2 regions of the Ochrobactrum sp. PL_is483 genome follow, and region 2 is predicted to be linked to the other one. Evidence: riboswitches for the same ligand, from Rfam matches in the RefSeq annotation. Region 2 holds a riboswitch; the other holds the start of a gene.

Region 1 (14,816 bases), on a different contig from region 2:
GGCCGAAACAGCAGCAACTACATAAAAGCCGATGTGGAAGTCCACCAATTCAAGGTGGGCTTCGCGTAGGGACGTGCTGATTTCCAAAATACCGCCTGCCAGAGCGACGCCAATAGCAATAGAAACCTGTTGGGCCACGGCTGTAATAGGCGTTGCCTGACTGGTCTTTTCATCAGGGATTTCGGCAAAAGCCAACGCGTTGACGCCGGTGAAAAACAATGAGCGCGCAAAGCCCCCCACAAGCAGAAAGCCGATAATGACCCAATATGGCGTTGTCGGCGTGAACAGGCCATTGACGGCGATAAAGCAGGCCGAAATCAGCGAACCTGCCATCAGCGCACGCCGGAAGCCGACGCGAACAAAGATGCGCTTTGCACCGAACTTCATGCTGATTGCACCAATCGCCGAAACGAAAGTCATCATACCGGATTGAAAAGGCGTGAGCCCGAAACCAAGCTGAAACATTAATGGCAGCAGAAACGGAATAGCGCCGATCCCGAACCGGAAAATGCTGCCACCAACAACCGCAGAACGGAAAACCTGGTTATCGAAAAGCTTCAGGTTCAGCAGAGGATCATCGACCCTCTTGGCATGTTGAAGATAAAGGACTGTACAGACAATACCGATAGCAAGGGTTGTGAATCCTACCGCAGGTGGCAAGGCCGGAAGGCTGACGACTGACAGCCCGAAAACGACGCCTGACATCGCAATACCTGAAAGAAAGAAGCCCGTCCAATCGAGGCGCTTCACAATGCGCTCGTCAGTGTCTGGCAGAAAGCGCGTTGCGAACCAGATGCCGACGACGCCAATCGGCACGTTAATCAGGAAAATCCAATGCCAGGTAAGGAAGGTGGTTATGAAACCGCCTACAGGCGGCCCGACCAACGGCCCAACCATTGCCGGGATCGTAAGCCAGGCCATGGCTGATACAAGCTCGCTGCGTGGGGTGGAACGGATAAGCACAAGACGCCCGACCGGCGTCATCATCGCACCGCCCATCCCCTGCAAAAACCGTGCAACAACGAAAGCAGTCAATGAATTCGATGCAGCACAGGCAACAGAACCCACTACGAATACCGCTATTGCTGCGCGGAAGACATTCTTGGCTCCGAAGCGATCCGCCATCCAGCCGCTGACCGGAATAAAAACCGCAAGAGCAACAAGGTAAGCCGTCAGCGCCAACTTGAGCGCAATGGGGCTTGTGCCGATATCGGCGGCTATAGCGGGAAGCGAGGTCGAGATGACGTTCGAATCCATCTGCTCCATGAAAAGGGCTATGGCCAATACAAGCGGAATGATGCGATTCACGATAATATTCCGATACAACGGATATGAAAGATCTGACCATCCTATGTAGCGCCAAGCTGATTATTGCTAGCCGAAACGGCGTCACATTGCAGTGAATATGCATAAAATCTGCGATTTCTCGCCGATTCAGTTCGATCAGGCCGCTTTCGCGCAAATGGGCCAAATATCTCACGCAAGATTTCACTCGTTCACATTTGCGTAAATCGGGGTTGCGCTTCCCGTAACAGCTTGTTACATTTCGTTACAGTTTCACGAGACTTCGAACCGCGCGGGCACCGCTCCGGTTCAAGGAGGTAGGAAATGAACGATATTACAAGAACCGCCATTGTCTATGGCATGATGATCATTTCACTCAACACTGCACTTGCAGTAGGGCTGCTAGGACTCGACTTCCTGCGTTAACGCGCCCTGAAAAAGTTTTTTGCCCTCCAGGCATGCATGAAAAAGAGCGTTTCCAATTCAATGGAAGCGCTCTTTTCCTTTTGGAGTCTCGTTTGATGTCAGAGAATTCGACTTTGGCTGCCTGGGTCAAAGAAAACAGACTTGTCCAAGTTGAAAGCAAGCCTCGCCGGTTGTCCGGCAGCGATGCGGGCGTCGGCCCGCAGACGCGCCACGACATGCTTGCCGCCCAGTCGCGTGACCGCAAACGTGTCCGAGCCGGCAGGCTCGACAACATCAATCAGGCAATCGCCTTCCACCACGGCATCGGCGTTACGATCGGCTCCATCTGGATCGGTCAGCGCCTCGGGGCGAATGCCGAACACGATATCCTTGCCATCATATGCACCGAGTCCCTGAGGAGCGACTTTCAACGGTAGTTTGAGCGGTTCGCCGTCACCGCGCACGAGATTAATGGCATAGCTCGAACCGTTCTTTTCGACTCGCGCCGTCAACAGGTTCATGGCAGGAGATCCCATGAAATCTGCAACGAACATATTGGACGGATTGTTATAGATTTCTGCTGGCGTGCCAAACTGCTGCAAGACACCGTCCTTGAGAACAGCGATCTTGGTCGCGAGCGTCATCGCCTCGATCTGGTCGTGGGTTACGTAAACGATTGTCGTTTTCATCCGGCTGTGCAGCCGCTTTATTTCGGTGCGCATATCGACGCGTAATTTGGCATCAAGATTGGAAAGCGGCTCATCGAACAGGAAGACCTGAGGATTGCGCACCAGAGCACGCCCCATTGCCACGCGCTGACGTTGACCACCGGAAAGCTGGCTCGGCTTGCGATCCAGCAGATGGCCGATCTGCAGAATATCGGCAACTTCCTGAATAGCCTTTTCACGTTCAGCCTTTGGAACTTTACGAATTTCCATGCCGAAAGCGATGTTTCCGGCAACAGTCATATTTGGATAAAGCGCATAGGACTGAAAAACCATTGCAATATCGCGCTGGGATGGATGCAAACCGGAAACCGACTTGCCATTGATGGCGATATCGCCCGACGTGATTGGTTCAAGCCCGGCGATAGTATTCAGCAATGTTGACTTGCCACAGCCGGACGGACCGACGAGGACAAGAAAACCACCCTCGTCAATCTCGATATTGATATTCTTCAAAACCGAAACATTGCCGTAGGACTTATAGAGATCGGAAATTTTCAGAAAAGGCATTGCAACTTATCCCTTAACGGCACCGGACATCAGGCCACGAACAAAATAGCGGCCAGAAACAATGTAAACGATCAGCGTCGGCAGGGCCGCCAATATGGCACCTGCGAAGTGAACATTGTACTCCTTGACGCCGGTGGAGGAGGAAACGAGATTGTTGAGCGCTACCGTCATCGGTGTTGAATTCGCACCCGAGAAAGAAGCGCCGAACAGAAAGTCGTTCCAGATATTGGTAAACTGCCAGATCACAGACACCACGATGATCGGCCCCGACGACGGCAGCAAAATTCGCCAGAATATCTGGAAGAAGCTCGCCCCATCGATCTGGGCTGCCCGAACCAATTCCGTCGGAAAAGCCTCGTAATAGTTGCGGAAATAAAGCGTCGTGAAACCGATACCATAGACCACATGCACGAGGATCAGCCCCCAGATCGTGCCTGCGATTCCCAGAAAACCAAGTACGCGCGCCATCGGAATGAGCACGATCTGGAACGGAATGAAGCACGACAGTAGCAACAGGCCGAAAAAGATATTCGATCTGCGGAACTGCCATTTCGTCAGCACATAACCGTTTAAAGCGCCGACGATGGTCGAGATCGCAACGGCTGGAACGACCATCAGGATTGAGTTGATGAAGAACGGCTTCAGGCCGGTTGGCTGTACGCCGATCTGCGCCGTCGACCACGCGGACAGCCATGGCTCGATGGTCCATTGCTGCGGCAGATTCAACATGCCGCCCTGACGGATTTCATCAAGGGGTTTGAAGGAGTTGACCAGCATCACATAGAGCGGCAGCAGATAGTAGAATGCAAAGATCAGCAGTGCCGTGTAGATCAGCGCGCGTGTCAGCTTTCCGCTGCTGATGGCATTGTCTTGCGACTGGGCGCTCATGACCGCGACCCTCCGCGAATTTCCGAATAAAGATAGGGAATGATGATCGAGAAGATCATCACCAGCATGATGATTGCCGATGAAGCACCGATACCCATCTGGTTCCGGGTGAATGTATAGGAATACATGAACGTCGCAGGCAATTCTGTAGCCTGACCCGGTCCACCACCGGTCAATGCGATCACCAGATCATAGGCCTTGATCGCCAGATGAGCGAGAACCACGAACGCCGACAGGAAAACCGGGCGCATCAACGGAATGATGATGCGGCGATAGATGGTGCCCGTTGAAGCGCCGTCAATTTGGGCCGCCTTGATGATCTCGTTGTCGACACCGCGCAATCCTGCCAGAAACATCGCCATCACGAACCCGGATGATTGCCACACCGCGGCGATCACCAGACAGTAGATTGCCATCGTATTGCTCTTGATCCAGTTGAACGAGAAACTCTCCCAACCCCATAGATGCATTGTGTTTTCCAGACCAATGCCGGGATCGAGAAACCACTTCCATGCCGTTCCGGTCACGATGAAAGACAATGCCATTGGATAGAGATAAATTGGACGCAGAACACCTTCGCCGCGGATTTTCTGATCAAGTAGGATCGCAAGAGAAAGTCCGATAACCGAGCAGATAATGATATAAAGCGACGCAAAGATTGCCAGATTGGTGATTGCCCGCCACCAATGGGGCAAGGCCCAGAGTTTGGTGTAATTCGCGAGTCCGACAAAGCCATAGGATGGCAGCATTCGGCTGTTAGTGAGCGAGAGAACGCCGGTATAGATGATGAAACCGTAGACGAACACCAGCACTATGAGAAAGCTCGGACCCAGCACCAGCTTTGGCACCAGTTCCTGTAATCGGCTGTTACGCTGCATATTTGCGTCACCCTGTTTGCGCAGTTGGGGCTCTACGTCCCAATATAAGACGCGGCTCCGGACATCAGTTTGATGGGCATTCTGGCGCCTCAGCCAGATATGGGCCGAATGCACCCAAGAAGTTCAATCCGCTGCAATTTCCGATGGAAACATGCAGAGTTTCATCATGCAATTGTTGTTTTGATTTCTGGCTGCAATCGTCGTCACCTTCAAATATGTGGCCAATATCCGAAGTGCTTGAGATACGAGGCGTCCAGAAGGTTTCCTGGACGCCTCTCTGCGGTTATTTCGCAGCTTCGACAGCCGATACCAGTTCCTTGACCGCATCTTCCGAAGAAAGCTGACCGTTGAACTGACGGGTTACGACATCATAGATAGCGTTCTTGACTGCTGCCGGGTTGGCATAGCCATGTGCCATGGAGCCCAGCATCGTGCCCTTTTCACTCGCTTCCTTTTCGTCAGCGATAGCTTTCTTGCCACAAGCATCAAAGTCCGTATCGGGCACATCGGTACGCGCTGGAGCCGATCCCTTCACCACATTGAATGCCGACTGGAAAGCCGGGCTCTCAATCGCCGATGCCATTTCAAGCTGAGCCGGAACCTTGTCTTCCGAGACCTTGAACATAGCAAACATATCGGAATTGAATGTGATTGCGCCCTGCGTACCCGGGTAGCGCATGCAGACAAAGTCTTCACCCGGCTTCTTGCCAGCCTTGATGAACTCGCCCTTGGCCCAGTCGCCCATAAACTGGAGACCGGCCTTGCCTTCGATAACCATCGCCGAAGCAAGATTCCAATCCCGACCGGAGAAATTGTCATCAACATAGGAGCGCAGCTTCGTCATACGATCGAAAGCCTGCTTCATCGTATCACTGCCGAGCGTATCGGGATCAAGGTCGACAAAGGCCTTCTTGTAAAAATCAGTGCCGAAGGAGAGCACGACGGCGTCAAAGATCGTGGCGTCCTGCCATGGCTGCCCGCCATGAGCGACCGGAGTGATCCCCTGTTCCTTGAACTTGTCGAGCAAAGCGATCAATTCGTCCCAATTGGTTGGCTCCTTACCGCCAGCCTTCTCGAGCGCTGCCTTATTGATCCACATCCAGTTTGTGGAGTGAACATTGACGGGAGCCGCGATCCAGTGACCGTCATACTTGGCAAATTCCTGCAAGGGGGCCGGGATAACCTTTTCCCAACCTTCCTTGGTAGCGATCTCATCGAGGTTGCCAAGAGCCCCCTGCTCTGCCCAGTCACGAATGTCGAAGCCGAGCATCTGCACTGCCGTCGGCGCATTGCCCGCCGTAACGCGCGCGCGCAATACCGTCATGGCTTCTGTACCGCCGCCGCCGGCAACCGGCATATCAGTCCAGCTGATGCCCTTTTTTTCAAGGTCCTTCTTGAGAACATCAAGTGCGGCAGCTTCACCGCCGGCCGTCCACCAGTGCAGAACTTCAACATTCTGCTTGTCCTGTGCATTGGCAACAGGCGCCATTCCGGCGAGCAAGGCACAGGCGGCCGTACCCATCGCAGCAAGCTTCAAAAGTTTATGCATGTCTACCTCCCGTAGAAACAAACGAAACTAAAACTATCGGATACTCGGCCAAGCCTCTGCTTATGCGCAATAATCCGCTTCGTCATTCCTATCCGCACCTCCTCGGTGCGGACCAGAAACCGACTGCACCACACAGCCTCTTTCTGTTAGTCACTGCCGCAATATGATGCGAAAGCTCCCGCTTTCACCTGCGCCCCGACCATCCTTTGACGGCGTTTTTCCTGAAATCCTCCACCTCACTCTTACGCCGCCTCGCCCCAATTGACAACGTTGTCTTTTATGAATGCGAAATATCTTCCAGACAAGGTATGGCACGTAGGATAGGCCTCAACCCTCCCAGCCTGTCAATAGTTCCTATCCGACAAAACGGGAGAAGCCCAATCGATTAAAACTGCAAGTAGAGCCAACAGCCTCAAAAACCGTTGGAAAAGAATGGGTTACCCTTTGAAAGACGGCAATCTACATGCTTCTGATGCAGTGAACTTCAAAGGTGGCAGCGGTCGTAGAAATTCCCTCCTCTCCTACTGGACAAGCCATCGACAAGGGCATAAGTTCGCGCCGCTCGCATAATAGTGTGCGGGTTTGTTCTCGGGGCGGGGTGAAACTCCCCACCGGCGGTATGAAGCACAAGCTTTGAGCCCGCGAGCGCCTGATAGGGGTCGATTCGGCTTCAATTCAGGGTCAGCAGATCCGGTGAAATGCCGGAGCCGACGGTTAAAGTCCGGATGGAAGAGAGCAATTGATCGCCAGGATTGTGCCATTTCGGTGCCGTCTAGCGTTCTTTTGTGCGCCCTGATTCTAGTTTCGTGAGGAACCTATGAACCAGAGCTATCCGAACAAGACTTCCTTCAAAATTGCATTCGTTCAGGCTCGTTGGCACGCCGATATTGTCGATGAAGCCCGCAAGAGCTTTATCGAAGAACTGTCCGCAAAGGCCGGCGCCAACGTAGAAGTCGAAATCTTCGATGTTCCCGGAGCCTATGAAATTCCGCTCCACGCCAAAACCTTGGCAAAAACCGGGCAATACGCTGCGATAGTCGGTGCGGCCTTCGTCGTGGATGGTGGTATATACCGGCACGATTTTGTCGCCACTGCGGTTATCAACGGCATGATGCAGGTTGGTCTTGAGACCGAAGTTCCAATTCTCAGCGTTGTCCTGACACCGCATCATTTCCATGAAAGCAAAGAGCATCGTGATTTCTTCCATGCACATTTCAAGGTGAAAGGCGTGGAAGCAGCCCATGCCGCTTTGCAGATTGTCGGCGAACGCAGCCGCATTAACGCGCTCGTATAAGTGCTGGCCTGACCGGCACCTAAAAAGGCCGGTCAGGCTTCACGATAGAATGCGGATGGGTATAAATATCGAAATCATCGCCTCGAACCAACGCAATAAGCGTCAGGCCAGCGTCCTCCGCCGTCCGAATGGCCAGTGCGGTCGGTGCCGAAATGGCGGCCAGAACCGGCACGCCGAATAGCACAGCCTTTTGCACCATCTCCACCGATACACGGCTTGTAATGGCTACAATTCCTATCGCCGGTGTAACATTCGTGCGGGAAACTGCGCCAACAAGTTTGTCGAGCGCATTATGACGTCCGACGTCTTCGCGGACCGCGACGAGTCCGTTTTCCGGTGTATAGAATCCAGCCGCATGGACGGCTCTGGTTTCTGCATTCAGTCGCTGCTCTTCCGCGAGCGACGCTACAGCCGCTCGCACTTCTCCTGCCGTGAACCGCCTTTCCGCATTTTTCAAAACGTTTAGCGGTCGCAACGCATGTTCGATCGAATCTATGCCGCACAACCCACAACCTACGGGTCCCGCCATAAACCTGCGCCTTGCAGCAAGCCGCTGCTCCTGTGGTTCGGCCAGTCTGATCTGTATGTCTATGCCCTTTTCAAAGGCAACAGCCTCAACCGCTTCGATCTCGGAAATATGATCAACGATATTTTCAGTCAGAGTAAAACCGATGGCAAAATCTTCAAGATCGTCCGGCGTCGCCATCATAACGGCCTGTGTCGAGCCATTGTAACTTATAGCCACCGGCACTTCTTCCGGCACTGTGCGCATGCTTTCATTGAAGCCTGACGCGCGATGCGCGAGATACGGCACCTTTCGGCTTGTCGTCTGGATCATCATCTCATTCTCGTCCGTCACGCGTCATGAACCCAACAGTTTCATGTGGCACGAAATCAGCTTTTATGTAAGGTGCCACCAAACAAGCCCCACGGTTCGGGGCAAGCGAGGAAGAGATGGATATTCGGCAGATAGACGACAATTACTCGGTTTCAGGCCAGATCGAACCTGACGACGTGCGCGACATTGCGGCGGAGGGCTTTCGCACAATCATCTGCAATCGGCCCGATCACGAAGGCGGGCCAGATCAGCCCGAGTTCGCCGAGATTGCACGCGTTGCAGAAAAGGCTGGCTTGGCAACCTACTATATCCCGGTTATCGGCGGACAGCTGACGCAGGAAGATGTAGATGCGATGGCAGCAGCACTGGATGAAGCCGAAGGACCAATTCTTGGCTACTGCCGATCGGGTGCACGCTCTACGAATATTTACGGGATCGTACAGCAGCAAAGGCGCGGATAAAGAACGAGCGCAGGCTATGAGGACGGTGAAGCCGCAAAGGCATTTCTACAGTCTTTGCAAACATGGCAATCATCGTCCTGAAAGCCGGGCGCGGCCCGAATGAACGGCGCGCGATGTGTGGGCGCAATATTGACGATAATAGCTCATGCCGGTGCGCGCCACCGTCGCGACAACACCGCCAAGAACGAGCAGCCAGCCAATGGCCTGTGGCCAGTTAAAGCTTTCGATCCCGCCGCTGAGCGCCACGATAAAAATACCCGCCCAGAGCAGAGCAGCCGTGCGACGCCAGAACACCGGATTGAGTTCGTCAAAGACGGCTTTCCACAACGAGTGAACAAGGCAGGCGAAAAAAAGAGCCGCGGCCAGGCCGATATTGAGCAACTCGACCGGAAGCCATTGTTGCGAAGTAAGCATCGTTTCCATCATCCACTTAACCAACATTCGTACGAAGAAACCCGTTACGGATTTATCTTGCGATCCGAGTACTGTTACTGTTCGTCCTATTCAGCTTTCGCTTTGTGGCCGCAACGTGTTACAAGCACGGAAAGCTCCTTCGGATAAATTCACTTATTATTGCGATCACGCGAAATATCGTGTTGAAAACATTGCTCTATTTTAAGTGCCCCGACGGATCAGGCACCTCGCAAGCCCTTCGAGAGATTGAGGAATTTGTGGTTCCACGCTGCTGGTTTTTGGACGCAATGTTGCATGTGCGACCACGCAGGGTAACAGCTTTGTAACAATTCGGCAGAGAAAAACCGCTTCTGGAAGCCCTCCAGAATTCGCAATTATTCACAAGCACACGCTATTAGACAGCTTTTACTTGTTCGCCGCCCTTTTGCGATAAGATTACCGCCGATGGGTCTACGGAAGCTGGTGCATTTGCAGGACGTCCGAACAGAAAACCCTGAACCTGTTCACAACCCTCTTCAATTACCATGCGATGCTGGTCGAAGGTTTCTATCCCTTCTGCCACCACCGGCAGGTCCAGGCTGCGCCCCAGCCCGACGATGGCTCGGACAATGGCTCTCGCACTGACGTCCGTTTCCATGCTGGTAATAAAACTGCGGTCGATCTTGATTTTGTCGAATGGGAAACTTTGAAGATTGCTGAGTGACGAATAGCCGGTACCGAAATCGTCCATAACAACACGGACGCCTGATTTCTTCATGCGGCGCAGCAGTTCAAGTGTCGTCGATCGATCCCTCATCAGAGCGGATTCTGTTATCTCCAATTCCAGTCTCGTCGGATCAAGGCCGGTTTCTGTGATGATCGAGTTGACAGTATCCGGCAGACTTATCAGACGGAACTGCACGGGTGACAGGTTGACCGCGATTGTCAGATGCTTCTCCCATCCGGCAGCTGTGCGGCAAGCTTCACGTAAAACCCACTCGCCCAGAGCGACGATTGCTCCGGTTTCCTCCGCGATAGGAATGAAAACTTCCGGTGGTATCTGACCACGTTCGGGATGGTTCCAGCGAACAAGCGCCTCGTAGCCCGTGCAGCGTCCATCAGCAGTGGCAAACAAAGGTTGATAGGCAATACTGATCTGGCCGCGAAGCATGGCATGGCGCAAATCAGCCTCCATCTGGCGACGTTCGCTTATCTCACGATCCATTTCCGGCGAATAGAACGCTACCATACCGCGCCCTTCCGTCTTCGCTCGATAAAGCGCAACGTCTGCAGCATGCCGGAGGGCTGCTGCATCCTTGCCATCATTCGGATATAGGGCAACACCAATGCTGACACCGACAGCAGTTGGATCGAGTACTGTATTCAGTTCTGACCGGAAAGTTTCCAGTATCTTCTCACTCAGTTTCCGCGCACCTCTGGGCTGGGGTACACCAACCTGCAGAATAATGAACTCGTCACCGCCAATACGTGCGGCCGTATCTATACCGTTGATGCAGCGTTTCAGAATGCTGGAGACCGTCTTCAATACCCGGTCACCTTCGGCATGGCCGAAAATGTCGTTCACAGCCTTGAACCGGTCCAGATCAAGCGCCAGGACGGCGAAAGGTTCGCGATTGCGGCGCGCGACGGCATTCGCAAGCCGTTCCTCGAGAAACACACGATTGGGTAAATCGGTCAGCGCATCATGCCGCGCCATATACTCAATCTGGCGCTGGGCCGTGCGCTTTTCAGTAAGGTCCCGCACAGCAAGCACCTCGCAAGGGCGCCCCTGATACTCAATCGTATGAACCGCCAATTCAAAGATGCGCTCGTCATTTGGGAACCGCGGCGCGGCTTCGATTGCGTCTTGACGGGAAGCACAGACAGGAAGCCCATCAGCCGCCAGCAACAGCTTATCGGGAGCAACACCCAGGAGTGCCTTTTCGCTGCGCCGCATGAGATCGGAAAAACGGTCGTTCATCTCGACTATCCTTCCATCCCTGATAACAGCCAGCCCCTCCAGCGTAGCGTTCGCAAATCCCTTCAAGTCGGTCATGTAACGATCTATGAAGACTGCAACAATCGTCATCAGCGCTGCGATGCATACCACGGTGGCGATGGCCCCGATCAGCCAGACCCGACCGACACCGAGAGGGTCAGCGGCAGGAAGGGCAGGATTTGGAACCAGTTCGGTGGATGCAACCGCTGTGAAATGGAGCGTGCAAACCGCCAATACTCCTCCCAAGGTCGGGAGCAGAATACGCATCCAGCCTGAGGCATTCGTCACGAACCAGAAAGCAGCCAGCAAAAACAGGACCGATATTATGCAGCCGACGATCACTGGCGGGAGATCATAACGAACATCGGCAGCCGCCTTGACTGCATTCATACCCATGAAATGCATCGCTGCTATCGATAGTGTCGCCGAAATGCCCGCAGTCAGGGCGTATTTGAACGTAGTTCCCTTCAGAAAGCGAAGGCTCAACCAAAAGCCGAGGACGGCGATTACAGCCGATAGAACGGTGATGGTGAAATCAAACTCGATTGCGACTGTGCCGGTATAGGCGAGCATGGCTACAAAGTGGGTTGCCCATACGCCCAGTCCTCCCGCGAATGCACTGATTGCAAGCCAATTGTCGCGGCGGCTTTCCGTGCATTCACGCGCACGGGCAAACAACAGGAAAAATGCAAACATGCTTGCAAATGAAATGGATGCAGCCAACACTACAAAAGGCTGATCGTGCTGTACTGTCACGCATTCCAGGACTTTAAACATGTCGCCCCCTGCGCCCGCTTTAGGTGCAGTTCTTATAAAATACAACCAAAATACTGCCGAGACTGCGCTTGGCTTACCGAATAAAAATATCGGCAACTATTTAAGTATTTCTGAATTATCGAATATACCGATTAATGCCCGCCGATGGTGCAGGAGAAATCAGACACGCTTTGCAAAACGCTTCCCGACGCGGGCAAGCAATATCACGGGCAAAATTCCGACCGCTACGATAGCCAGCGCAGCAATAGACGCTTCTTCATAAGTTCCGCGCGCGGCTTCCCCATAAAGATGCGTCGAAAACGTTTCAATGTTAAGCGGCCGCAACAAGAGCGTTGCAGGCAGTTCTTTCACACAGTCAACAAACACGAGCAGGCCAGCCGCTACGATAGCTGTTCTGGATAATGGCAAATGGACTGCAAAAAAAGTCCGAGTGGCTCCACGCCCGAGCGTGCGCGATGCATGGTCCAGCGAGACGGGTATGCGTTCCAGTCCGGAATCTATCCCGCCCGCAGAGATGGCAAGGAATCTGACGACATACGCGTAGACAACCGCTGCACCTGTTCCGATAAGCACCAGCCCGGCAGAGTATCCGAGGAAATGTGATGTGAACTGATTGAAAAGATGATCAAAGCTGCCGGCCACCACCAGAATGCCGATTGCGACAACGGTCCCCGGTGCCGCGTATCCCATTGTCGACAGACGATAAGACCAGCGAGAAACTGTGCTCGGGAAAAGCCGGGCAGCATATGCGACGAGCGTTCCGCAAATCAACACCAGAACCGTTGCCGATGACGCGAGAACCACAGTATTGAGTGCTTCTCCGATCAATCGTGGCGACACTCCGGCGAAGCGCATCCGTTTAATGGCCTCCACGATCAGGTAGATCGCAGGCAGAACGAATCCAATGACAATGGGCAGCGCGCAAAGGCAGAACAACCATGCACCCCGCCCTTTTCCGACCACCAGTGGTTCGAAACCGCGCGAATGGCGGATATTGGAAGCAAAGCGCTGCTTGCGGCGTCCCCAGCGTTCTATTGAAACAAGGGCAACCACCAGAAACAGAAGAGCGAGCGCCAATTGGGAAGCTCCCGGCAAATCCGAGCGCGTTATCCAGGTGGTGTAAATCGAGACGGTTAATGTGCGAATCCCTAGAAATTCGGCAGCGCCTACGTCATTGAGGGTTTCCATCAGGGCAAGACTGACCCCAACCGCCACGGCAGGCCGGGCCAGCGGCAATGCAACACGCCAGAAAATGCCTTTGCGGCTGACTCCCAGAGTTCTTGCCGCTTCGATAAGGCTGGCGGACTGGGTAAGAAACATTGCCCGCGTAGGAATATAGACATAAGGGTAAAGAACGAAGCCCAAAAGGATGATGCAACCGGCCATCGAGCGGATATCGGGCAAGCGGAACTGGCGCGGGCTATCATATCCCAGCACGAAACGAACCGCGCCCTGCACTGGCCCGATTGGATGCAGGATATCAAGATAGGCATAGGCGATAATGTATGTCGGCACAGCCAATGGCAGCAAAAGCGCCCATTCCAGCACACCCCGCCCCCGAAAATCGTAAGCTGTCACCAACCATGCCGCCGATGTTCCAAGAAAAGCCGCTATGATCCCGACCCCGGCGAGCAAAATCACCGTTTCGAGAAAAGCGCTTGGCAAGTTGGTGGCGAACAAATGTGCCCATAAGCCCACAGAGCCTTTTAGGGCTTCCAAAGCGAGGGCGAGAACCGGCAATAAAACCAGAACTGCGACAAGAACCGAGAGCCATAGCCAGCTGCGCCCTGCCCTTGCGGGTTGCAAAACTCGTTTCCGCACGGTGGCAAAGGCTTCCATCGGTCTCTCTATAGTGCAACGCCGGCGCATGGACTGCACCGGCGTTAGTCTCATCAGTTCAATCGGCTTTTAGTTATCAAAACCGACTTTGTCGACCAGTTCGCTTGCCTGTTTGCGATGGCTGACGATTTCAGACAGCGGAACACTGTCGATCTTCAGTTCACCGAAGGATTCCACGATTGGATCAAGCGGCGCGCCCGGCTTGACCGGATATTCGAAATTGGCCTTGGCGTAGATCTGCTGAGCCTCATCGGAGACCAGATATTCGAGCAACTTGACCGCTGCATCCTTGTGCGGAGCGTTCTTTGCAATTGCGGCGCCGCTGATATTGACCTGCGTTCCGCCGTCCTTGAAAGTCGGCAGCAGAACCTTGATGCCCTCGCCCCAGACCTTCTGCTCATCACCGCCCTTGCCTGAACGCATCAGGCCGACATAGTAGGAATTGGCCACAGCGATATCGCAAATACCACCGACAATATCCTTGGCGCCGTCGCGGTCTCCGCCCGCCGCCTTGCGCGCCAGATTATCTTTCAGACCCTTTAGCCATTCCTCGGTCTTTTCCGGGCCATAATGCGCGATGTAATCCGCAAAGAGAGCGGTATTGTAAGGGTGCTGGCCGGCGCGGATGCAGATTTTGCCCTTCCACTTCGGATCGGACAGGTCCTCATAGTTGATCTTGTCAAGCTCAAGGTCCTTCGCGGCATAGACGACGCGAGCGCGCATGGAAAGTGCAAACCAGTTATCCTTCGCATCGCGAAGTTGTTCCGGTACAGCCTCTTTGAGAATCTTGGAGTCGACAGGCTGGGTCAGGCCCTTGTCGACGAGGTCGACCAGGTTACCAGCGTCCACCGTCATAAGTATATCAGCAGGCGAATTCGCGCCCTCGGAGGCCACGCGTTCTGCCAGGCCATCCTTCAGGAAAACTGTATTCACCGTGATTCCGGTGGACGACTTGAAAGCATCGAGCAGCGGCTGG
Region 2 (14,816 bases):
TCACCGCGATTCTTGGTGTTGTCGTTGTGCTGCTCCTGCCGCTGCTGGTGCCGCTTTTGGGCCTGTCACACACGCAATATGGCGTTCTGGCGGGGCTGACCGTCTATGCCGTCCCGCAGGTTCTGGCGGCTACCGCGCCGGTCGCAACGGTCAGCGTGCAATTGGGTACGCTGGTGAAGCTCGTGCGCGTGCTCATGCTGGGGCCTGTCATTCTTGTTCTCGCGCTTCTTGCCGGAAACAAGGATGCGAACGCCAAGCCCGGCTTCTTCCAGCTTGTGCCATGGTTCATCATCGGCTTTCTGGGCATGATGGCGCTGCATTCGCTGCATCTGATACCCGAAGCGCTGTTGCCCGGCATTCAATATGCCTCGACCATCCTCACCATCATTTCGATGGCGGCTCTCGGCCTTGGCGTCGATGTGCGCTCGGTGGCCGCAGCCGGTGGCCGCGTGACATTGACCGCCATTCTCTCCCTGCTTGCGCTTGGCTTCATCAGCCTCGGGCTTATCCATATGCTGGGCATCGCCTGATGGCATAAATCGACACCGCAATAATTGCGATTGTTGCGGGCGTGAGAACATGGTGCGATGCGGCAACCAACAAGTGAGAGGTTGCCATGGCCCTGTTGCCGCTTACCATGATCCCCGATCCGCTTCTGCGAAAGACGTCCCTGCCTGTCGAAGCCATTGATGACGGCATCCGTCAGCTTGCACGGGACATGCTCGAAACGATGTATGAGGTATCCGGCGCGGGCCTCGCCGCCGTGCAGGTTGGAAGGCTCCTGCGCCTGACTACGGTCGATGTGGAATATCGCAATGGCGAGCGTAACCCCATCATAGCCATCAACCCTGAAATCATCGCCGCGTCCGAAGAGAAAAGCAGCTACGATGAGGGCTGCCTGTCTGTCGGAGCTTCCTACCGCGGCTCGGTTTCACGTCCCGCGCGGATCACTGTTTCCTATACGGACTTGGAGGGCGAAAGGCGCATACTTGATGCCGAGGGGCTTCTGGCCACCTGTTTTCAGCATGAAATCGACCATATGGATGGCGTGCTCTTTCTCGATCATCTGACGGCGGAAAAGCGCGAGGAAATACTGGAGAAAGTGGGGACGCAGGCCATGCCAGATGCCTGAATACTCACGGAGGATGAAACCCCGTTTCGGGCATCCGTGACCAATGGCAAAAGAAAAAGCCCGCCGAAAAGCGGGCTTTTCCATGTTCGGTCGAAACCGGAAAAGATTAGTTCTTTTCCTGCTTCTTCAGAGCGGCGCCGAGGATGTCGCCGAGCGAAGCGCCGGAGTCGGACGAACCGTACTGAGCGACAGCTTCCTTTTCTTCAGCGATTTCAAGCGCCTTGATCGAGACCTGCAGCTTGCGGGTCTTCTTGTCGAAGGCGATGACGCGGGCGTCGACCTTCTGACCGACCGTGAAGCGTTCCGGACGCTGTTCGTCGCGGTCGCGCGACAGATCCGAACGCTTGATGAAGCTTTCCAGATCGTGGTCGACGAGACGGACTTCGAGGCCACCGTCGGTAACGGCAGTCACTTCGCAGGTCACAACGGCGTTCTTGCGCAGTTCGCCGGAAGCTGCTGCTTCGCCGACCTTGTCGCCGGAAAGCTGCTTGATGCCGAGCGAGATGCGTTCCTTCTCGACGTCCACGTCGAGAACGACAGCCTTGACGACTTCACCCTTGTTGTACTCTTCGATGACCTGTTCGCCCGGACGGTTCCAGTCGAGGTCGGAGAGGTGAACCATGCCGTCAACGTCGCCGTCGAGGCCGATGAACAGGCCGAATTCGGTCTTGTTCTTGACTTCGCCTTCAACAACGGTGCCGACAGGGTACTTCTGGGCAAAGGTCGTCCACGGATTGTCGAGGGTCTGCTTGAGGCCGAGCGAGATACGGCGCTTGACCGGATCAACTTCGAGCACAACGACTTCGACTTCCTGCGTGGTGGAAAGAATCTTGCCCGGATGGACATTCTTCTTGGTCCACGACATTTCGGAAACGTGGATGAGGCCTTCGATGCCCGGCTCGATTTCGACGAACGCACCGTAGTCGGTGATGTTCGTGACTGTGCCGGTGATCTTTTTGCCGATCGGGTACTTCGCGCCGATGCCATCCCAAGGATCGTTCTCGAGCTGCTTCATGCCGAGCGAGATACGATGGGTTTCCTGGTTGATGCGGATGATCTGCACCTTGACCGTCTGGCCGATGGTGAGGATTTCCGACGGATGGTTGACGCGGCGCCATGCCATGTCGGTCACGTGCAGCAGACCGTCGATGCCGCCGAGGTCGACGAACGCGCCGTAATCGGTGATGTTCTTGACGACGCCTTCAACGACCTGACCTTCTTCAAGGTTCTGGACGATTTCCGAACGCTGTTCCGCACGGCTTTCTTCAAGAACGGTACGGCGCGAGACAACGATGTTGCCGCGGCGCTTGTCCATCTTGAGGATTTCGAACGGCTGCGGGACGTGCATGAGCGGGGTGACGTCGCGGATCGGACGGATGTCGACCTGCGAACGCGGCAGGAAGGCAACAGCGCCGTCGAGGTCGACGGTGAAACCACCCTTGACCTGATTGAAGATGACGCCGTCAACGCGCTCGCCATTGGCGAACTTCTGCTCGAGCTTGACCCAGCTTTCTTCACGGCGTGCTTTTTCGCGCGACAGGACAGCTTCGCCCAGAGCGTTTTCGATGCGCTCGACGTAAACTTCCACTTCGTCGCCCGGCTTCAGCGTGCCGTCCTTGCCCTTGGCGCCGAATTCCTTCAGCGGCACGCGGCCCTCGACCTTCAGACCGGCGTCGATGATCGCCATGTCCTTTTCAATGGCTACGATGCGGCCCTTGACGACATAACCTTCAGCAAGGTCGTTCGTGGCAAAGGATTCCGCCAGCAGCGATTCGAAATCTGCGAGGGATGGATTGAAATCTGACATGAATACTCCTGGTGCATCCGGAAAATTCATCGGATGCAGCGCCGGGGGTTAGTGTTGCGTTATGCCAGACCTCGGCCCCGTCTTTGCAGACAACCGGCGCGTGGAACGCGAAGTCAGGCTTTTCAGTATGAGTGCAGCCTATATAGGTCCGAACTCAGGATAATCCAGCTTTTCAGGGCACAAAGATATCCGAAAGGCTTGAAAACCTGCCGGATTTATCCCCTATGCTGCGCCAAAGCATGATCGATCAGCTTTTTTGCGGCCAGAAATGCCGCTTCTATACTCATTTCGCTCGTATCAAGCAAGTGCGCGTCTTCTGCGGGCTTCAAGGGAGAATCGATGCGGTTCGTGTCGCGCTCGTCGCGCTTCCTGAGGTCAGCGAGGATTTCCGCAAGATCGGCCTTGTCGCCACGCGCCACGATTTCCTCATAGCGACGTTCGGCGCGCACTTCCGGCGATGCCGTGACGAAGAGCTTTATGGCTGCATCGGGACAGACGACGGTGCCGATATCGCGCCCGTCAAGCACGCTTGAGGGGAGCGCATTGGCGAAATTGCGCTGCGCTTCGACAAGCGCCCGCCGGACCTTCGGCATGACGGCCACTTTCGAGGCAGCTTCGCCGATTGCATGCGCGGAAAGGACGGCCTTGTCCATCTCGAGCAGATCGAGATTGAGCGCGGCTTCTGCCGCTACCGCTTCGTCATCGAGCGGCAGACCCTTGTCGAGAAGCGCCTTGGCGACGGCGCGATAGGTCAGCCCCGTATCCAGATGCGGCATGCCGTAGTGAATGGCGATACGCCGGGCAAGGGTTCCCTTGCCCGAGGCGGCCGGTCCGTCGATCGCGACGATAAACGGCATCATTGCGCGCCGCTCAGTTCGATCTTCGCGCCCAGTCCCGGCATCATGTCCATGAATTCGGGGAAGGACGTGGCGATCATGGTGCTGTCATCGACCGTCACCGGCTTTTCCGATGCAAGGCCCATGACGAGGAAGCTCATTGCGATGCGATGATCAAGATGGGTTGCGACGGTGCCGCCGCCCAGTCCCTTGCCGTCGGGACGGCCACGGACTGTCAGCGACATTTCGCCTTCGGTGCAATCGACGCCATTGGCTTCAAGGCCGCGCGCAACGGCTGCGAGACGATCCGATTCCTTGACGCGCAGTTCGTCGAGACCGTCCATGACCGTTTCGCCTTCCGCGAAGGAGGCGGCAATGGCCAGAACCGGATATTCGTCGATCATCGACGGTGCGCGTTCCGGAGGAACGACGACGCCCTTGAGCTTCGAGGCCTTTACGCGCAGATCGGCGACGTCCTCGCCGCCAGCGAGACGGGCATTGAGCACTTCGATATCGGCGCCCATTTCCTGTAGTGTCAGGATCAGGCCGGTGCGGGTCGGGTTCATCAGCACGTTGCGGATGGTGACGTCCGAACCTTCCACCAAAAGGGCGGCCACGAGCGGGAAGGCGGTCGAGGAAGGGTCGCCCGGCACGTCGATGGTCTGGCCGGTCAGCTTGCCCTGTCCAACGATGCGGATATGGCGCACGCCATCCTTGTCGGTTTCGACCGTCAGGTCCGCGCCGAAGCCCTGCAGCATCTTTTCGGTATGATCGCGCGTCATGACCGGCTCGATGACGGTGGTGACGCCGGGCGTGTTGAGGCCGGCGAGCAGCACAGCGGATTTCACCTGTGCGGATGCCATCGGCACGCGATAGGTGATCGGATTGGCCGTCTTCGGGCCGATCAGCGTCAGCGGCATGCGGTCGCCTTGGGCTGCTTCCACCTGAACGCCCATTTCGCGCAGCGGATTGAGCACGCGGCCCATGGGGCGAGAGGTCAGCGAGGCGTCGCCGATAAAGGAGGTCTTCATGTCATAGGTGCCGACAAGGCCCATGGTGAGGCGCGCGCCGGTTCCGGCATTGCCGAAATCGAGCGCGGCTTCAGGCTGCAGCAGGCAGCCATTGCCGACGCCATTGATGATCCAGACATCGCCCTCTTTACGGATTTTCGCGCCCATGGCCTGCATGGCGCGGCCGGTATTGATGACGTCTTCGCCTTCCAGGAGGCCGGTGATGCGGGTCTCACCCGAAGCCAGACCGCCGAACATGAAGGAGCGGTGCGAGATGGACTTGTCGCCCGGAATGCGGATTTCGCCCGTAAGTGCCTCCGAGCGGCGGGCGGTTGCTGGTTTCGGGGATGCAGAATGGGACATGGATTTTTCACAGTCACATTTTTGGCGCGGACACGCGCCGGGATTGAGAGATAAGCGGGGCTTCCCTAGCATAGTAATATTGTGCGGTCATCCGCGAATACGCGGCGCGGGCGACACGGAGGCGGAAGAGTCTGCGTATGCGCGTGCGTTTGGCTTTGACAAACGCGCCAAATTGCGTTTATGCACCGGACAACACTATAAACGCGCTTAAGACTTGCCCCTTGCCATATGGTTCAGTGAGCAGCATGGTGATGGGCTGTATGCTTCGAGGCAGGCATCCCGGCGCGATATTATGAATTTGTGTCCCCGTGCAAATTAACGAGGCTAGACGTGGCAAAAGCTGAACTTGGTACCAAGCGTATCGACCCGGAAACGGGCAAGAAATTTTACGATCTCAATCGTGATCCGATCGTTTCGCCTTACACCGGCATTTCCTATCCGCGTTCCTATTTCGATTCCACGCTTGAAAGCCGTGTCGTTGAAGAGGAAACCGAAGAGGAAGAACTGGATACGGCACTGGAAAAGCCGGATTTCGTCTCGCTCGAGGATGCTGACGACGAAACCAAGGGCGGCGGCGACGATCTGCCGGATATCGACGACGACGATGTCGATCTGGGCGATGACGATGACGACACCTTCCTCGAAGAAGAGGAAGACGAGGACGACGATATGTCGGGCATCCTCGGCGGTGGCGTCGGCGGCGACGACGAAGAAGGCTGATCCATTCAGCCGCTCCGGATATGATGCTTTTGCGAGGCGGCCTTCGGGTCGCCTCGTTTCGTTTGGGCGCGTCTCGCGTGGAAGACTGACGCGATCTGTGAATTATTTTTGGCAGATGTGAAAAGAGTTGCGATTTAGCTCTTGATCTTCTCGCGAACGCCATTTAATAAGCCGCCACACCGGGCAGCAAGTCCTGCCTGGCCCACCTCGAAAGAGGTCTGATGGGGCCATAGCTCAGCTGGGAGAGCGCCTGCATGGCATGCAGGAGGTCAGCGGTTCGATCCCGCTTGGCTCCACCAAATCCTTCCTGAAATTCCAGAAGACATACCCCTATCCATCGACGCGATATCTGTCCTCGGACAGACGTGTTCGTGCGTCAAAATGATCTCGGTGACATTTAACCGGGTTTTTCGGGCATATGCGCTCGACAAATCCCAAAAAGTTGGTAAGTGAATTTCCAAAGTATTTCAGCATGGCTATTTCGAATGAGCAGGCTTCCTGATTTCGATGGGCTGCGGTTTTTATTGTGTATCGGAATCGCCGTCTTTCATTTTTCTTTCCGCGTTCCGGTGAAGAATGAAGTGTTGACTGAATTTATATTAGCTTTTTCTTATTTTACCGATATCTTCTTTATCGTTTCCGGGCTTTTTCTGGCAAGACGGCGAAATTATCTCTGGAGCTGGCCCCGATATGTTGCCTTTGTCGGAAAGCGGCTGGCGCGGATTTATCCGCTGCATGTGGCTGCTTTCTCGTGTTTCGCGCTGCTGTCCGCCCTCACGGCAGCGGGAATCCTGCGTCCCCAGATTGAGCCCAGCATGAGCTGGCGCGATGGGCTGACCCAGCTCCTGCTGGTCCATAATTGGGGGTTGGGACATACCTTGTCCTATAATTATGTCAGCTGGTCGCTGAGTGCTCTTTTCGCCATGTATCTGGCCTTTCCGCTGTTCGACCTGCTTTGCAGGCGGTTCGGAAGCTGGGTCCTTGTCGGCGTCATCGTTGCTGCTGTCGGTGGTGAATATCTGGCGCAAAGGCTTGGCGTGTTGTCGCTGACCCGCATTCAATTGTCCGATTTGGGCGTCTTCCGGGCCTTGCCTTCCTTTCTCTTCGGAATGTGGCTCGCCCGGCGGGAACACCCCGTAATGCCCGGCGCGGTCATCAAGACCTTGCTTGCCGTCTGCCTGATCGCCTTCCTGTTCTGTCATCCCGAAAATGGGCCGGGTGAACCCAATACGCTTGAAGGTCCATGGCGGCTCGCCTTCCTTTATGCGTGTATCTATGTACTTTATGCCGCGTCCAGTCAGGGCATCTACACCCCGCTGCAATGGCGAGGATTCACGAAGCTTTCCCGTTACAGCTTTGGCATATTCATTCTGCATCCGTTAGTGGGCATGATTTTCTTCAAGTTGACTGCGGATCGGTGGGGTGGCACGACGGCGGGCGCGGTTCTGGTCATTTGTGGGGCTGCTGTTGCCAGCGTATTGATTGCGGCCGCCGCCTATCACCTGTTCGAGAATCCGCTTCACCGCTGGCTGGTGAAAAGAATCGACACCTGGCTCGGCAGATACGAGCGCGGCTCTGCCGAAACCACGCAAGGCTGCCTGCCTGTCGTTCGATAGACAGCCTTGCCGGGTCGGTCAGGCGGTGCGCGTCGTGCCGCTATCCTGCCGCATCAGATAGAGCGATGCACCGACGATGAGGGCCGCTCCCGGCCAGAAGTTGATGCCGGGCGTGGCGGCAAACACGATCCAGCCGAAAATAACATTGATCGGCAGTCGCAGATCGTCGAACGGCTGCAGATAAACCGCATCCGCGATCGAATAGGCGGCAATCTGGAAATATTGCGCCAGGGCAGTGAAAGCGCCGATGACGATCAATATGGACCAGATCTCGACGCCGGGTGCGGTGATTGCCGACATGCTGAGGCCCGATGCCAGCCAGAGCGCCGCATTGATGGGGGTGAGCAGCACCAGCATATAGGCCGAAATGCTGGCGGGCTTTTCAAAGCGGGTCAGATATTTGGTCATCACCGAATAGCCTGCCCAGAGCGCTGCGGCGAGGATCGGCAGCAGTGAGTAGACCGTATAGGAATCCGACCACGGCGCGATGATGATTAGCGCGCCGACAAATCCGGCGAAGGTGGTGAGCAGGCGCGCCGGTGTCACCTTTTCCCGCAAAAACAGCCGCGCGCACAGAATGACGAAGAAGGGCGATGTCATGGATAGCGCAACCACCTGCCAGATCGGCACGTGGGCCAGCGCGTAAATCCACACCTGCACGCCAGCGGCGGCCAGTGCGACACGCACGACGTGGAGGCCGAGGCGGCTGGTGCGCAAGGCCCTTGCGCCATCGCGAATGAGCAGGGGCAATGTCAGCACCAGGGCGATCACATATTGCCAGAAGGCAATGATGACCGATGGAATGCCGGTGCGCGTTCCAGCCCATTGGGTGGCGACATTGACTGCGGCATAGGCCGAACAGGCCGCGACCATCAGCGCTGCGCCGCGCACGGTGGGTTTCAAAGTTGGGACAGAGGCAAGTTGGCTCAACGGTTTCTTCCCTTTTTCAAGCCTGCTACCTCAGGGTACGGGAAGAAAAACTGCAGGACGAAGACGGCAAGCCGTCCAGCCAGGCATGATTCCAACCTCGTTCTCTCTCATCCGGACTATGACCGTCGGCTTCGGATTTGCACCGAATCTGCTGACCCTGATACGTTTTCGTGTCAGGCGCTCGCGGGCTTCGGGTGTTTCACCCGTTACCGCCGGTGGGGAATTTCACCCCGCCCTGAGAACTGGATATTTCTTTTGCACCGGATGGCATGAAGTTGCATCCGATGCTGGCAATAAATAGGCCCCGTTTTTTCACAAGGCAAGATACTCACTGCTCGTGCGGCAATGATGCGCCCTGATGCCTTTTGCTGCGCCCTTGAGTGCCGTGCCATGGAAAAGCATGGACGGATCGGAAACTCTCTTTTAGAAATCCGTGACGGAGTTGATCGGGTGAGGGTCAGGCTCCGCCTGGTTCTGGGAGGAATGATGAGCACCAACGCAGTCCCCACGCAGTTTTCGCATGACCGCCCCCTGTGGCAGCCGGATGCGGGGCGCATCGTCGCCAGCAATCTGGAGCAGTTCCGCATTCGCGCCGAACAGCGCTCAGGCCTGAGCCTGCCGGATTATGCCGCGCTGCATCGCTGGTCGGTGGAGGATCGTGCCGGATTCTGGACGCTCATCTGGGATTTTTGCGACGTCATCGGCGACCGCGGCGGCAAGGCGCTGATCGATGAAGGTCATATGCGCGAGGCGCGGTTCTTTCCGCAGGCGAAGCTCAATTTCGCCGAGAATCTTTTGCGTTACAAAGGCGACGGAGAGGCGATTGTCTTTCGCGGCGAGGACAAGGTCGAACGCCGCCTGACGTGGAACGATCTTCACGCGCTGGTCTCCAAACTCCAGCAATTCATGCTGACCGAAGGCGTTCAGCCCGGTGACCGTGTAGCGGGCATGATGCCCAATATGCCGGAAGCGGTGGCGCTGATGCTGGCGGCAAGCTCGATTGGCGCGGTCTGGTCATCCTGTTCGCCGGATTTTGGTGTGCAAGGCGTGCTGGATCGTTTCGGCCAGATAGAGCCGAAACTCTTCTTCGCCTGCGACGGCTACTGGTATAACGGCAAGCGCATCGACGTGGCCGACAAGGTTGCCGAAGTGACGGCAAAACTGCCGGGGCTGAAGCGGGCTGTCATCGTCACCTATCTGGGTGAAGCGGACGCTGTCGCCGACAAGGCGGAAAAGGCTATTGCGCTCGATGCGGCCCTTGAGCCGTTCCGGGCGAAAGACGTCGAGTTCACCCGACTGCCTTTCGATCACCCGCTTTATATCCTGTTTTCCTCCGGCACGACGGGCATTCCGAAATGCATCGTGCATCGGGCGGGCGGCGTGCTGTTGCAGCATTTGAAGGAACACAGCCTTCACGCGGACTTACGTGAGGGCGACCGCTTTTTCTATTTCACCACTTGCGGCTGGATGATGTGGAACTGGCTGGCTTCCGGCATTGCCTCCGGCGCAACGCTTTTGCTTTATGACGGTTCGCCCTTCTATCCCGATGGCAATGCGCTGTTCGACTATGCGGCAGCTGAGCGCATGACCTATTTCGGCACCTCGGCGAAATTCATCGATGCAGTGCTGAAAGCCGGGCTGAAACCGGGGCAGACGCATGATCTGTCGGCGCTGCGCACGATTTCGTCCACCGGCTCGCCCCTGTCGCCGGAAGGTTTTGCTTTCGTTTACGAAGCGATCAAGCCGGATGTGCATCTGGCCTCGATTTCCGGCGGAACTGATATTGTCTCCTGCTTCGTTCTGGGCGTGCCGACCGAGCCGGTCTGGCAGGGCGAGATTCAAGGGGCTGGTCTCGGCATGGCTGTCGATGTCTGGGATGATGACGGCAAGCCGGTGCGCGGGCAAAAGGGCGAACTCGTCTGCACGAAGGCTTTCCCCTGCATGCCGCTGCAATTCTGGAACGATCCGGGCGACGCAAAATATCAGGCCGCCTATTTTGAGCGTTTCGACAATATCTGGTGCCACGGCGATTTCGCCGAATGGACCGGGCATGACGGCATCGTCATTCATGGCCGCTCCGATGCCACGCTCAATCCGGGCGGCGTGCGCATCGGCACGGCGGAGATCTACAATCAGGTCGAGCAGATGCCGGAAGTGGCCGAGGCGCTGTGCATCGGGCAGGATTGGGACAATGATGTGCGTGTGGTGCTGTTCGTGCGGCTTGCCGAAGGCGTGGCGCTCGATGACGACCTGAAAGCGCGCATCAAGGCCAAAATCCGCACCGGCGCGACGCCGCGTCATGTGCCTGCAAAGATCGTTGCCGTATCGGATATTCCGCGCACCAAGTCGGGAAAGATCGTGGAACTGGCCGTGCGCGACATTGTGCATGGACGCGAGGTGAAGAACCGCGAGGCGCTGGCCAACCCGCAAGCACTGGAGCTTTATCGCGATCTGGCAGAACTTCAGGAAAACTGATGCTCAAAACACTGCGAAATAAAATTTCGTCAAGCGGCAATAAATAGCCACAGAACGCCGCGCAACCCCATTGCCTATTTGACCGCCACGGGACACTCTGCCTTCAACATAAGCCATCTTGGTAAAAGATGGTCGCCGGGCAGAACTTGTGGAGGACGAGTATGTTTGCTTTGGGCCAAAATGGGGGCATAAACTTCGGTCTTGGCGAGGAGATCGAAGCCCTTCGCGATACGGTGCGCCGTTTCGCGGACGAGCGCATTGCGCCGCTTGCCGCTGAAACCGACCGCAATAACGCATTTCCCATGCATCTTTGGCGTGAACTGGGTGAGCTTGGCGTGCTTGGCGTCACCGCGCCAGAAGACTATGGCGGTGCTGGCATGGGCTATCTGGCGCATTGCGTGGCGATGGAGGAGATCAGCCGCGCTTCCGCCTCCATTGGGCTTAGCTATGGCGCGCATTCCAATCTCTGCGTCAACCAGATCACCCGCAATGGTTCGCCCGCACAGCGCGCAAAATATCTGCCGAAGCTTATTTCCGGCGAGCATGTCGGCGCGCTGGCCATGTCCGAGCCGGGGGCCGGTTCCGACGTCGTGTCGATGAAGCTTGAGGCGCAAAAGCGGGGCGACCGCTATGTTCTCAACGGCAACAAGATGTGGATCACCAATGGCCCCGATGCCGACGTACTGGTGGTCTATGCCAAGACCGATCCGGCGGCAGGCCCACGCGGCATCAGCGCCTTCATCGTCGAAAAAGGCTTCAAAGGGTTTTCGACAGCGCAAAAACTCGACAAGCTCGGCATGCGCGGCTCCAATACGTGCGAACTGGTGTTTCGCGATTGCGAAGTGCCCGCCGAAAACCTGCTCGGAACCGAGGGCAAGGGCGTCAATGTGCTGATGTCCGGCCTTGACTACGAGCGCGTGGTGCTGGCGGGCGGTCCGCTCGGCATCATGGCGGCGTGTCTCGATGTCGTGGTGCCCTATGTGCATGAGCGCAAGCAGTTCGATCAGCCGATTGGCGAGTTCCAGTTGATGCAGGGCAAGCTTGCCGACATGTATGTGATCTTCAACGCTTCGCGCGCCTATACCTATGCCGTGGCAGCAGCCTGCGACCGGGGCGAGACGACGCGCAAGGATGCGGCGGGCTGCATTCTCTATACGGCGGAAAACGCCACCCAGATGGCCTTGCAGGCGATACAGGCGCTGGGCGGCAATGGTTACATCAACGACTACCCGACCGGACGCCTGTTGCGTGACGCCAAGCTTTATGAAATCGGCGCAGGCACATCGGAAATCCGGCGCATGCTGATCGGACGGGAACTCTTTCAGGAGACCCGTTGATGGCGGTCCTGAAATCGGAAATTTCCACCCGAAGCGCCAGCTTTGAGGCCAACCGCAAGGCAATGCTGGCGGCAATCGATGTGGTGGCGGAAGCCGCTCGCCTTGCCATTGACGGCGGCGGGGAAAAGGCGCGCGAGCGTCATGTCGCACGCGGAAAACTGCTGCCGCGTGAGCGTGTCGCGCAATTGCTTGATCCGGGTTCGCCCTTTCTGGAAGTGGGGCTAACGGCAGGCCATGGCATGTATGGCGGGGCAGCACCTTCCGGCGGCATTATCACCGGCATCGGGCGCGTGTCGGGTCGCGACTGCATGATCGTCTGCAACGATGCGACGGTGAAGGGTGGCACCTATTATCCAGTCACGGTGAAAAAGCACCTGCGTGCGCAGGAGATCGCGGGCGAAAATCGTCTGCCCTGCATCTATCTGGTCGATTCAGGTGGTGCGAACCTGCCCAATCAGGATGAGGTGTTCCCGGACCGCGACCATTTCGGGCGCATCTTTTACAATCAGGCACAGATGTCGGCGGCGGGCATTCCGCAGGTCGCCGTGGTCATGGGATCGTGCACGGCAGGCGGCGCTTATGTGCCGGCCATGAGCGACGAGACGGTGATCGTGCGCAATCAGGGCACCATCTTTCTGGCGGGTCCTCCTTTGGTGAAAGCCGCGACCGGCGAAGTGGTGAGCGCGGAGGATCTAGGCGGCGGCGATGTCCACACGCGGCTTTCGGGCGTCGCCGATCATCTGGCCAATGACGATGCTCATGCCTTGCAAATCGCGCGCGCGATTGCCTCCAATCTCAACAGCGAGAAGCGTAGCTTTATCCCAAGAGGCGATGGCGCCGCGCCGCTTTACGACCCGGAAGAAATTCTGGGCGTTGTCTCGGCCGATACGCGCATCCCCTATGACGTGCGCGAGGTGATTGCGCGCCTTGTCGATGGTTCGGATTTCGATGAGTTCAAGGCGCGGTTCGGCACCACCTTGGTCTGCGGTTTTGCCAGTGTCTATGGCATGCCGGTCGGCATCATCGCCAATAATGGCGTCTTGTTTTCGGAAGCGGCGCTGAAGGGCGCGCATTTCATCGAGCTTTGCTGCCAGCGCAACATTCCGCTGGTGTTTTTGCAGAACATCACCGGCTTCATGGTGGGGCGCAAATATGAGGCCGAAGGCATTGCCAAGCATGGCGCCAAGCTGGTGACGGCGGTCGCCACGGCCAATGTGCCGAAGATCACCATGCTGATCGGCGCATCCTATGGCGCGGGCAATTACGGCATGGCCGGGCGGGCTTACTCGCCGCGCTTCCTGTGGACATGGCCGAACAGCCGCATCGCCGTGATGGGCGGCGAGCAGGCGGCAGGCGTGCTGGCGACCGTCAAGCGCGATGGGATCGAGCGCACCGGCGGCACATGGTCGGCGGAAGAAGAGGCAGAGTTCAAGCGCCCGACGCTCGAAATGTTCGAGCGCCAGAGCCACCCGCTCTATGCATCTGCAAGGCTGTGGGATGATGGCATCGTCGATCCGCGCAAGAGCCGCGAGGTGCTGGGCCTGTCGCTTTCCGCCACGCTGAACGCGCCGGTCGAGCCGACGCGTTTCGGCCTGTTTAGAATGTGAGGGGGCGCGGGATGAGGAAAAGTGTGAAGCGGTTTTCCGCCCGCATCCCGCGAGGGCAGGAATGATGTTCAAAAAGATACTGATTGCCAATCGCGGAGAAATCGCCTGCCGGGTCATTCGGACGGCGCGCAAGCTCGGCATTGCCACGGTCGCGATCTATTCCGATGCGGATGCAAATGCGCTGCATGTGGAGATGGCCGACGAGGCGGTGCGTGTCGGCCCCGCCATTTCGGCGCAAAGCTATCTGAATGTCGATGCGATCATCAAGGCCGCGAAGGAAACTGGCGCAGAGGCCATCCATCCGGGCTATGGGTTTCTCTCCGAAAATGCAGGCTTTGTGGATGCGGTTGAAGAGGCGCGCCTCACCTTCATCGGCCCGTCGGCCAAGGCCATTCGCGCCATGGGGCTGAAAGATGCCGCCAAGGCGCTGATGGAAAAAGCAGGCGTGCCTGTCGTGCCGGGCTATCACGGCGACAATCAGGATGGCGCCTTTCTCAAAAGCGAGGCCGACCGGATCACCTATCCGGTGCTCATCAAGGCGCGGGCGGGTGGCGGCGGCAAGGGCATGCGCCGGGTCGATCAGGCTTCCGATTTCGCCGCAGCACTCGACAGCGCGCGGCGCGAGGCGGAAGCCTCGTTCGGCGACGGCGCGGTGTTGATCGAAAAATACATGGCCAAGCCGCGCCATATCGAGGTGCAGGTTTTTGGCGACAATCACGGCAATGCGGTGCACCTGTTCGAGCGCGATTGCTCGCTGCAACGCCGCCATCAGAAGGTGATCGAGGAAGCGCCTGCGCCCGGCATGACGCGGGATATGCGCGCCGCCATGGGCGAGGCGGCGGTAAAGGCGGCGCTGGCGATTGGTTACTCCGGCGCGGGTACGGTGGAGTTCATCGCCGATGTGTCGGAAGGGCTGCGGCCCGACCGCTTCTTCTTCATGGAAATGAACACGCGGTTGCAGGTGGAGCATCCGGTGACGGAAG

What was found. A riboswitch is a leader RNA that binds a small molecule or an ion and turns the genes downstream of it on or off. The one in region 2 is predicted to bind FMN.
Region 1: another riboswitch for FMN. It lies ahead of AC0TNJ_RS20980 (6,7-dimethyl-8-ribityllumazine synthase); the one in region 2 lies ahead of AC0TNJ_RS14245 (DMT family transporter).

The regions. Positions count from the first base shown of each region.
Region 1 covers NZ_JBVPGS010000040.1:568,866-583,681, forward strand. The annotation lists gene AC0TNJ_RS20955 (DHA2 family efflux MFS transporter permease subunit) at 1-1,308, opposite strand, end outside; gene AC0TNJ_RS20960 (ABC transporter ATP-binding protein) at 1,809-2,924, opposite strand; gene AC0TNJ_RS20965 (carbohydrate ABC transporter permease) at 2,931-3,812, opposite strand; gene AC0TNJ_RS20970 (carbohydrate ABC transporter permease) at 3,809-4,690, opposite strand; gene AC0TNJ_RS20975 (ABC transporter substrate-binding protein) at 4,974-6,239, opposite strand; FMN riboswitch at 6,820-6,980, shown strand; gene AC0TNJ_RS20980 (6,7-dimethyl-8-ribityllumazine synthase) at 7,057-7,533, shown strand; gene fdhD (formate dehydrogenase accessory sulfurtransferase FdhD) at 7,553-8,374, opposite strand; gene AC0TNJ_RS20990 (protein tyrosine phosphatase family protein) at 8,488-8,832, shown strand; gene AC0TNJ_RS20995 (hypothetical protein) at 8,902-9,246, opposite strand; gene AC0TNJ_RS21000 (bifunctional diguanylate cyclase/phosphodiesterase) at 9,641-12,001, opposite strand; gene AC0TNJ_RS21005 (ABC transporter permease) at 12,161-13,840, opposite strand; gene AC0TNJ_RS21010 (Fe(3+) ABC transporter substrate-binding protein) at 13,910-14,816, opposite strand, start outside.
Region 2 covers NZ_JBVPGS010000037.1:99,049-113,864, forward strand. The annotation lists gene AC0TNJ_RS14205 (YeiH family protein) at 1-530, shown strand, start outside; gene def (peptide deformylase) at 617-1,132, shown strand; gene rpsA (30S ribosomal protein S1) at 1,239-2,939, opposite strand; gene cmk ((d)CMP kinase) at 3,155-3,796, opposite strand; gene aroA (3-phosphoshikimate 1-carboxyvinyltransferase) at 3,796-5,148, opposite strand; gene AC0TNJ_RS14230 (TIGR02300 family protein) at 5,479-5,868, shown strand; tRNA gene AC0TNJ_RS14235 (tRNA-Ala) at 6,092-6,167, shown strand; gene AC0TNJ_RS14240 (acyltransferase family protein) at 6,354-7,484, shown strand; gene AC0TNJ_RS14245 (DMT family transporter) at 7,503-8,414, opposite strand; FMN riboswitch at 8,510-8,661, opposite strand; gene AC0TNJ_RS14250 (acetoacetate--CoA ligase) at 8,901-10,889, shown strand; gene AC0TNJ_RS14255 (isovaleryl-CoA dehydrogenase) at 11,078-12,226, shown strand; gene AC0TNJ_RS14260 (carboxyl transferase domain-containing protein) at 12,226-13,833, shown strand; gene AC0TNJ_RS14265 (acetyl/propionyl/methylcrotonyl-CoA carboxylase subunit alpha) at 13,898-14,816, shown strand, end outside.